Linked DNA regions of Collimonas fungivorans Ter331. The protein of the gene in region 1 interacts with the protein of each later gene in a pairwise test. Links are inferred from orthologs where the notes say so. Each region holds a gene or a part of one and is shown in the gene's direction. Other genes may lie near its edges.

What was found. The genes of interacting proteins can lie anywhere in the genome.
Region 2: the proteins of ligA (region 1) and leuS interact in binary tests that used the Escherichia coli proteins (3 or more experiments, as listed by UniProt). The link is inferred for Collimonas fungivorans Ter331 from one-to-one orthologs.

What each region holds. Positions count from the first base shown.
Region 1 is NC_015856.1:1,518,286-1,523,405, forward strand. What follows is about bases 1,187-4,138. They hold ligA (NAD-dependent DNA ligase LigA), read left to right. Parts: upstream 1,187-1,596; coding sequence 1,597-3,681; downstream 3,682-4,138. Other genes in these bases: CFU_RS06670 (cell division protein ZipA C-terminal FtsZ-binding domain-containing protein), read left to right, coding at 1,187-1,594; galU (UTP--glucose-1-phosphate uridylyltransferase GalU), read left to right, coding at 3,668-4,138. In the rest of the region: chromosome segregation protein SMC, read left to right, coding at 1-122; more of CFU_RS06670, read left to right, coding at 482-1,186; more of galU, read left to right, coding at 4,139-4,543; def (peptide deformylase), read left to right, coding at 4,563-5,099. UniProt on the Escherichia coli protein: DNA ligase that catalyzes the formation of phosphodiester linkages between 5'-phosphoryl and 3'-hydroxyl groups in double-stranded DNA using NAD as a coenzyme and as the energy source for the reaction.
Region 2 is NC_015856.1:4,540,028-4,544,158, forward strand. Bases 667-3,834 are described here. They hold leuS (leucine--tRNA ligase), read left to right. Parts: upstream 667-988; coding sequence 989-3,634; downstream 3,635-3,834. Other genes in these bases: CFU_RS20115 (DUF535 family protein), read left to right, coding at 667-708; lptE (LPS assembly lipoprotein LptE), read left to right, coding at 3,726-3,834. Outside these bases: more of CFU_RS20115, read left to right, coding at 1-666; more of lptE, read left to right, coding at 3,835-4,131.

The sequences.
Region 1 (5,120 bases):
TTGCAATGGAAATGGCGCAGCAGCTGATCGGGGTGACGATGCAGGAGCAGGGGGTGTCGCGGATCGTCGCGGTCGATATGGAAGCGGCGCGCAGTTTCGCCAGCGACGCCGTCGCTGCATAAGGTTAAAACAGGCTGCTCCAACTGGCCAAAATGCCATGCTTGGACAGCTTGACAACTTTTTTAGGCCCCACTAAGCTGATTTTCTGGTCGTAATGCAATATATTGTAAGAAATTGTCTCAATATTTTTACGTTGGCGGTATATACAGTAATACTTGTATTGTTTTTATAAAAAGAAATGGCTTTGTTGGGGAGTACTTTGGGTTTTAAATAAGAAATAACCATATACGCGGTCACTGACAACTATTTTAGAAGTGTTTTTTCCTCGGATTCAATCAATGACCAGTCCACGATTTCAATCGCGAATTCACAGCCCGTTGACCGTTTGCACGGCGGCGCAGGCTATTAAGGCATCAACAGAATGACAGATCTACAAGCAAGCCTGTTTATCATCGGAGGCGCGTTTCTTGTCGGCGTCATTTCCTATAACAAATGGCAGGAATACAAAGCCAAGAAGAGTGTTGAGCGCGCGTTTTCCGGATCGCATGACGATGTCTTGATGACTCCCGGCAAAGCTGCGGGCAAAGACAGCGGCGAAGCGCCGCCCCGTCATGAACCCAAGCTGTTCGAAACCGAGCCGGATGCCGATGCGCTGCCGCGCGACGACCTGGAGCAGAGCGCCGAACAGCAGGCAATCGAACCGCAGCTCGGCAATCCGGCGCCGGCGCAGGCGGTGCGCAAGGACCTGCCGGTAGACGAACTGATCGATTGCGCCATCCCGCTGGTGCTGGAAGCCCCGGTGCGCGGCGACAAGGCCTTGCCGGCGCTGCAAAGCTTGCGCCACGTCGGCAACAAGCCTATCCATTTCATCGGCGAAGACGCCAACGGCGAATGGGAGCCGGTGGCGCATGGCGGCATTTACAGCACACTGCTGGCCGGAGTGCAGCTCGCCAACCGCACCAATCCGCTCAACGAAATCGAATATTCGGAACTGGTCAGCCGCTTGCGCCAGATCGCCGACGACCTGGGCGCCGAACCGGATCTGCCGGACATGTCGGAAGTGATGCACACCGCGCGCTCCTTGCATCAGTTCGTGATCGAACACGATGCCCAGCTGGGCGTGAATATCCAGTCCAACGGTGCGCCGTGGGCCATCAGCACCTTGCTGGCGGCGCTGACCCGCCAGGGCTTCGATGCGCGGCCGGAAGGCCGCATGGTGATGTCGGATGGCGAGGGCGGCCTGCTGTTTTCTTTGTCCACCAATGCCAGTGCGGTTGCTGAAACCACCAGCCGCCTGACCTTGCTGCTCGACGTGCCGCGGGTGGCGCCGGACCGCGACGGTTACGGCGCGATGGTGGCTTGCGCACGTTCATTGGCGGCGCGCCTCGGCGGTGTGCTGGTCGACGATAGCAACCAGCCTCTGGCCGATGTGCAGCTGGCCGAGATCGCCGGTCAGGTCGATGCCTTTTACCGTGAAATGGATGCCGCTGAAATTCCAGCCGGCTCGATTCGGGCTTTGCGTCTATTCAGTTAATCATGTCCCCAATATCATCACAAGCAGGCGGCCCGGGAAACACTCCCGATGCCGCCGAATGGCGCTCGCGCGCCGCCTGGCTGGCAGCCGAGCTGAACCGCCACAATCACTCCTATTACGTGCTCGACAACCCCTCGATTCCGGATGCTGAATACGATCAGCTGTTCCGTGAATTGCAGGCGCTGGAGCAGGCCCATCCGGAACTCAATACGCCGGATTCGCCGACTCAGCGCGTAGGCGCCGCACCGTTGCCGCTGTTCGAGCAGGTGACGCATTCGATACCCATGCTGTCCCTGGGCAACGGCTTTGAAGACAACGACATCATCGAGTTCGACCGCCGTGTCAGGGATGGCCTCGACACCCAGGCCGACAGCGACATCGAGTACGCCGCCGAGTTGAAGTTCGACGGCCTGGCGATCAACCTGCGCTACGAAGACGGCGTGCTGGTGCAGGCCGCCACTCGCGGCGACGGCACCACCGGCGAAAACGTCACCAGCAACATCCGCACCGTGCGCGCGATTCCGCTGCGGCTGCATACCGAGCATCCGCCCAAGGTATTGGACGTGCGTGGCGAAGTGCTGATGTTCAAGGACGATTTCGCCAAGCTCAACGCCCGCCAGCGCGAGGCCGAGATGAAAGAATTCGCCAATCCGCGCAATGCCGCCGCCGGCAGTTTGCGCCAGCTCGATTCGCGCATCACGGCGCAGCGCACCTTGCGCTTTTTCGCCTACGGCATCGGCATGCTGGAAGGCGCCGACATGCCGCCGTCGCATTCGGCGCTGCTGGACTGGTACAGTCAGCTCGGGCTGCCGGTCTGCAAGGAACGCGGTGTCGTCAAGGGCGCCAGCGGCCTGCTGGATTTTTTCCGCGATATCGGCGGCAAGCGTCCGCAACTGCCTTACGAAATCGACGGCGTGGTGTACAAGGTGAATCGCCTGCTGCAGCAGCAGACCTTGGGATTCGTATCGCGCGCGCCGCGTTTTGCGCTGGCGCATAAATTCCCGGCGGAAGAAGCCACCACCCAGGTGCTGGGCATCGAAGTGCAGATCGGCCGCACCGGCGCTGTCACTCCGGTGGCGCGGCTGGCGCCGGTGTTTGTCGGCGGCGTCACGGTGACCAACGCCACCCTGCACAATGAAGACGAAGTGCGGCGCAAGGATATCCATATCGGCGACACCGTGATCGTGCGCCGCGCCGGCGACGTGATCCCGGAAGTGGTTTCCTTTGTGCCGGAACTGCGGCCGGCGGACGCACAGTCGTTTGTCATGCCGAGCGAGTGTCCGATTTGCGGCTCTGCCATCGTCAAGCTGGAAGATGAGGCTATCGCGCGCTGCTCGGGCGGCTGGGTCAAGTGCGCGGCACAACGCAAGGGCGGCTTGCAGCATTTTGCATCGCGCCGGGCGATGGATATCGAAGGCCTGGGCGACCAGTTGATCGAACAGTTGGTCGATCGCGACCTCATCCATACGGCGGCCGACCTGTACAAGCTGGGCCTGGTGAAACTGGCGGCGCTGGACCGCATGGCCGACAAATCGGCGCAGAATGTCATGTCTGCGCTGGAAAAATCGAAATCGACCACGCTGGGCCGTTTCATTTATGCGCTCGGCATCCGCCATGTGGGCGAGGCAACGGCGAAAGAGCTGGCGGCGCACTTCGGCAACATCGACGGTTTATTGCAGGCTTCCGAGGAACAGCTGCTGGAAGTTGCCGATATCGGCCCTGTGGTGGCACGATCATTGCTCGCTTTCTTTGCCGATCCGCTGAACCGGGAGCTGGTCGAACAGTTGCGGGCAGCCGGAATCCACTGGCCGGAGAACTTGCCGGCTGCCGGCGGGTCCAAGTTCTTGTTAGGCAAGACCTTCGTGCTGACCGGCAGCCTGCCGACCCTGACGCGCGATGCCGCCGCTGCCATGATTGAGGCGGCTGGCGGTAAAGTGACAGGATCGGTTTCCAAGAAGACCAGTTATGTGGTCGCGGGCGCTGAAGCCGGCAGCAAACTGACTAAAGCGGAAGAACTGAACATCCCTATCCTGGATGAGGACGGACTCCGCACTCTTTTAGAAGAAAGCGATCATGACCAAGATTAGAAAAGCCGTATTTCCCGTCGCCGGCCTGGGCAGTCGTTTTTTGCCTGCCACCAAGGCGCAGCCGAAAGAAATGCTGCCTATCGTCGACAAGCCCTTGATCCAGTACGCAGTGGAAGAAGCTGTCGCCGCCGGCATCACCGACATGGTGTTCATCACCGGCCGCAACAAGCGCGCGATCGAGGATCACTTCGACAAGGCCTACGAGCTGGAAACCGAACTGGAAGCGGCCGGCAAGGCGCGCTTGCTGGAGCTGGTGCAGAACGTCATTCCCAAGCACATCAATTGCATTTTCATACGCCAGTCGGAAATGCTGGGCTTGGGACATGCAGTGTTGTGCGCGCGTCCGGTGGTCGGCGACGATCCTTTTGCGGTGCTGCTGGCCGACGATTTCATGGATGTGGCGGCCGGACAAAAACCTGTGCTGGCGCAGATGACCGATATCTTCGCCGCCGAAAAGTCGAGCATGCTGGCAGTGCAGGACGTGCCGCGCGCCGACACCAAGCAGTACGGCATCGTCAGCATCGATGCCTACAAGACCGACCTGGAAAAGGTCAACAGCATCGTTGAAAAACCGCAGCCCGACCAGGCGCCTTCCACCCTGGCGGTGGTCGGCCGCTATGTGCTGACCAACGGTATTTTCGATTGCCTGGAAGGCCTGGGAAAGGGCGCCGGCGGCGAGATCCAGCTGACCGACGGCATTGCCGCATTGATGAAAAAAGAGCGTGTGCTGGCTTACCGCTACGCCGGCCAGCGTTATGATTGCGGCTCCAAGCTGGGTTATCTGCAGGCGACGCTGGCGATGGGCTTGAAACATCCGGAAACCGGTCCGGAGTTTGCCGAGTACCTGAAACAATTCAAATAATCCTACTGAAGATCGCGCCATGACCGTTCGTGAAATCCTGAAAATGGGCGATCCTCGCCTGCTGCGGCAAGCCGAGCCGGTCACTGCCTTCGGCACGCCGGAACTGGAAGCGCTGATCGCCGACATGTTCGACACCATGTATGCGGCCAACGGCGCCGGCCTGGCGGCGCCGCAGATCGGCGTCAACCTGCAGCTGGTGATTTTCGGTTTCAAGAACAACGTGCGTTATCCGGATGCGCCGGCGGTGCCGGAAACGGTGCTGATCAATCCGGTGCTGCGGCCGCTGTCCGACGACACCGAAGACGGCTGGGAAGGCTGCCTGTCGGTGCCGGGCCTGCGCGGCGTGGTGCCGCGCTGGACCAGCCTGCATTACGAAGGCTTCGACCAGACTGGCGCAGCCATCAGCCGCGACGTCGATGGTTTTCATGCGCGTGTCGTGCAGCATGAGACCGATCATCTGAACGGCATCTTGTATCCGATGCGGATCAAGGATTTCACTCGCTTCGGTTTTACCGAAGTGCTGTTCCCCGAGCTGGATCCCAACCACGACGACTGATTTGCGGTTTTCCCGCATCTG
Region 2 (4,131 bases), 3.0 Mb from region 1 along the record:
ATCTACCGTCCCTACCAGTCGCTGCGTTTGCATAGCCAGGACCGGATGAATATCCTGGTCAGCCACTACGATTTCATCTTGCGGCAAGGCCTCGGCCCCCTGGTTCTGCGGGCAGCGCAAGCACCGCTGCTGCTGGGCAGCTTCAGCGGCAAATCCGGAGCCGCCTATGAAATCCGGCTGTCGTCGATCGCCACCCTGGACCGCGAGGGCGAGCTGGCGCTGGAGCTGTGCAGCGACCAGCAGCGCCTGTTCTCGGTGGCTTTCACTTTTTACGGCAACGAAATGGTCCCCTGCATCGGCGTCGGCTGCCTGCAAGGCCCGCGCGGCAGCGACGCCCAGGAACGGGTGCGTAACGCTACCCGCGACATGTTCGGCCTGCGGCCGAAGAGCTTGATGCTGCGGCTGGTGCGGGAAATCGGCCGCGCCTACGGCTGCAAGAAGCTGATCCTGGTGGGCAACCGGAATCGGGTCCTGTTCCACCAGATCCGCACCGGCAAGGTGCTTGCCGATTATGATGATTTTTGGGAAGAAATAGGCGCAATCCGCCGTCCCGACGGCGAATACCAGCTCTGCTGCGAGGTCATCCCCGCCCCCAACCTCCAGGAAATCCCCTCGCACAAGCGCTCGGAAGCGCGCAAACGCATTGAACTGACCGAACGCGCGGTCCAAGCCGCGCTGGACGGCTTTGTCAGCTTCCACGGCGCCTGAAGCAACGCGGCTTTACGGCCTGCCGGCCGGTATTGCTCGACTCAACGCGCGACTCCGCGCTCCCTGACGGCCCCTTTGCGCTAAAGCGGCATCCGAACCAGTATAATCACTGGTTCGGATGCCATGAATATTGGCTCAGCACGTTCCCATTTCGATTCGCAACGACAAGATTATCGAATCCGTCCGGCCGACGCATGATTTGCTGCCGACGATTCGGCGCCTTGTCTTTTTGCAAAGCGGAATAACATTCACCTTTTAGCGCTAGTCTTTAGCTCCAGCCATGCAAGAAAAATACAGCCCTACCGACGTCGAAAAATCAGCACAAGACCACTGGCATGCTATCGACGCCTACAAGACCGTCGAACACGCCAAGGACCGGCACGGCCAAGAGAAGAAGAAATTCTATGCCTGCTCGATGCTGCCTTATCCTTCGGGCAAGCTGCACATGGGCCACGTGCGCAACTACACCATCAACGACGTGATGTACCGTTACCTGCGCATGAACGGCTACAACGTGCTGATGCCGATGGGCTGGGATGCCTTCGGCATGCCGGCGGAAAACGCTGCAATGGCCAATAACGTGCCGCCGGCGCAATGGACCTATGCCAACATCGCGCACATGAAGAAGCAGATGGAAGCGATGGGGCTGGCGATCGACTGGTCGCGCGAAATGACCGCCTGCACGCCGGAATACTACAAGTGGAACCAGTGGATGTTCCTGAAGATGCTGGAGCAAGGCATCATCTACAAAAAGACCGGCACCGTGAACTGGGACCCGGTCGACCAAACCGTGCTGGCCAACGAGCAAGTAGTCGACGGCCGCGGCTGGCGTTCGGGCGCGCTGATCGAAAAGCGCGAAATCCCGATGTACTACGCCAAGATCACCGACTACGCCGAAGAATTGCTGGAGCATGTCGAAACCAAGCTGCCGGGCTGGCCGGAACGGGTGCGCCTGATGCAGGCCAACTGGATCGGCAAGTCGACCGGCGTGCGCTTTGCCTTCCCGCACAAGATCGAAGAAGACGGCAAGCTGATCCAGGACGGCAAGCTGTGGGTCTTCACCACCCGCGCCGACACCATCAAGGGCGTGACCTTCTGCGCGGTGGCGCCGGAACATGCGCTGGCCACCTTCGCCGCCAAAAGCAATCCGGAACTGGCTGAATTCATCGCCGAATGCAAAAAGGGCAGCGTCATCGAAGCCGACATGGCGACCATGGAAAAGAAAGGCATGCCGACCGGCCTGTACGTGTCGCATCCATTGACCGGCCAGTTGATCGAAGTCTGGGTCGGCAACTATGTCCTGATCACCTACGGCGACGGCGCCGTGATGGGCGTGCCGGCGCACGACGAGCGCGACTTCGCGTTCGCCCAGAAATACGTACTGCCGATCCGTCCGGTGATTGCGCTGGCAGGCAAGACCTATTCCGAGGAAAGCTGGCACGACTGGTACGCCGACAAGGAAAACGGCGTCTGCGTCGATTCCGGCAAATACGACGGCCTGCACTACCAGGAAGCGGTCGATGCGGTCGCCGCTGACCTGGCCGCGCACGGCCTCGGCGAAAAGAAAATCACCTATCGCCTGCGCGACTGGGGCATCTCGCGCCAGCGCTACTGGGGCACGCCTATCCCCATCATCCACTGCGCCGACTGCGGCGACGTGCCGGTGCCCGAAAAAGACTTGCCGGTGATCTTGCCGGAAGACTGCGTGCCGGACGGCAGCGGCAATCCGCTCAACAAGCATGAAAAATTCCTGCACGTCGACTGCCCGCAGTGCGGCAAGCCGGCGCGGCGCGAAACCGACACCATGGACACCTTCGTCGACTCGTCCTGGTATTACATGCGCTATTGCTCGCCAAACAGCAACGACGCCATGGTCGATTCGCGCAACGATTACTGGATGCCGATGGACCAGTATATCGGCGGCATCGAACACGCCGTGCTGCATCTGCTGTACGCCCGTTTCTGGACCAAGGTCATGCGCGACTTTGGCCTGGTCAAGTTCGACGAGCCGTTCGCCAACCTGCTGACGCAAGGCATGGTGCTCAATGAAACCTATTTCCGCGAAGACGCCAGCGGCAAGAAAACCTGGCTCAACCCGGAAGACGTCGAACTGACCTTCGACGACAAAGGCCGGCCGCTGACCGCCATCCTGAAGACCGACGGCAAGCCGGTGGAAATCGGCGGCACCGAAAAGATGTCGAAATCGAAGAACAACGGCATCGATCCGCAAGCCCAGATCGACCAGTACGGCGCCGACACCGCGCGCCTGTTCACCATGTTCGCCTCGCCGCCGGAGCAGACCCTGGAATGGTCGGGCACCGGGGTGGAAGGCGCCAACCGCTTCCTGCGCCGGGTCTGGGCCTTCAGCTACGCCCGCGCCGCCAGCATCGCGCCCGCCGCCGCTGCCGATTTTTCCGGCCTGAACGATGTGCAGAAAACCTTGCGCCGCGAAGTGCACAAGATCTTGCAGCAAGCCGACCACGACTTGAAGCGGATCCAGTACAACACCGTGGTGTCGGCCTGCATGAAAATGCTGAACACGCTGGAAGCCGCCAAGCTTGACCAGTCAGCGGCCAGCAATGCGGTCCTGACCGAAGGCTTGTCGATTTTCCTGCGCGTGCTCAATCCTGTGGCGCCGCACATCACCCATGCGCTGTGGCAGGAACTCGGCTTTGCCGCCGTGCATGGCGACATCCTCGACGCCAGCTGGCCGCAGGTGGACGGCAAGGCGTTGGAACAGAGCGAAATCGAAATGATGATCCAGGTCAACGGCAAGCTGCGCGGCAGCATCACCGTCGCCAAGGACGCCGACAAGGCCAGCATCGAAGCAGCCGCGCTGGCCAACGAGAGCGTCCAGAAATACCTGGAAGGCGCGCCGAAGAAGATCATCGTGGTGCCGGGAAAACTGGTCAATATCGTCGCCTGAATATCGTCGCCTAACTGAGGGCCGGACTACCAGGTCCGGCCTGAATCTTGAAACAAGGAATGCCCGAATGTTGCATAGAACGCCTCTTAGAATGCCCGCCGCTTCCCGCACCTGGCTGCTGATACTGGCCATGACGGCAGTGCTGTCCGCCTGCGGCTTCCATCTGCGCGGCTCGGCCAATTTGCCGTTCAAGTCGCTGTACATGACCTTCGGCGCCAACTCGCCGCTGGGCATCGAGCTCAAGCGCAATATCCTGGCCAGCGGCAATACCCAGGTGCTGACTTCCGCCGAAGGCGCCGAGGCAACCCTGGAAGTGCTGGCCGAGACGCGTGAAAAAGTGGTCCTGACTACCAACAGTTCGGGCCGCGCCAGCGAATACATGCTGTATTACCGGCTGACTTTCCGCGTCACCGACGCCCAAAAGAAAGAGTTGCTGCCAGCCACCCAGATCACGCTGAAACGCGACATCAGCTACAACTCGTCGCAAGAGCTGTCCA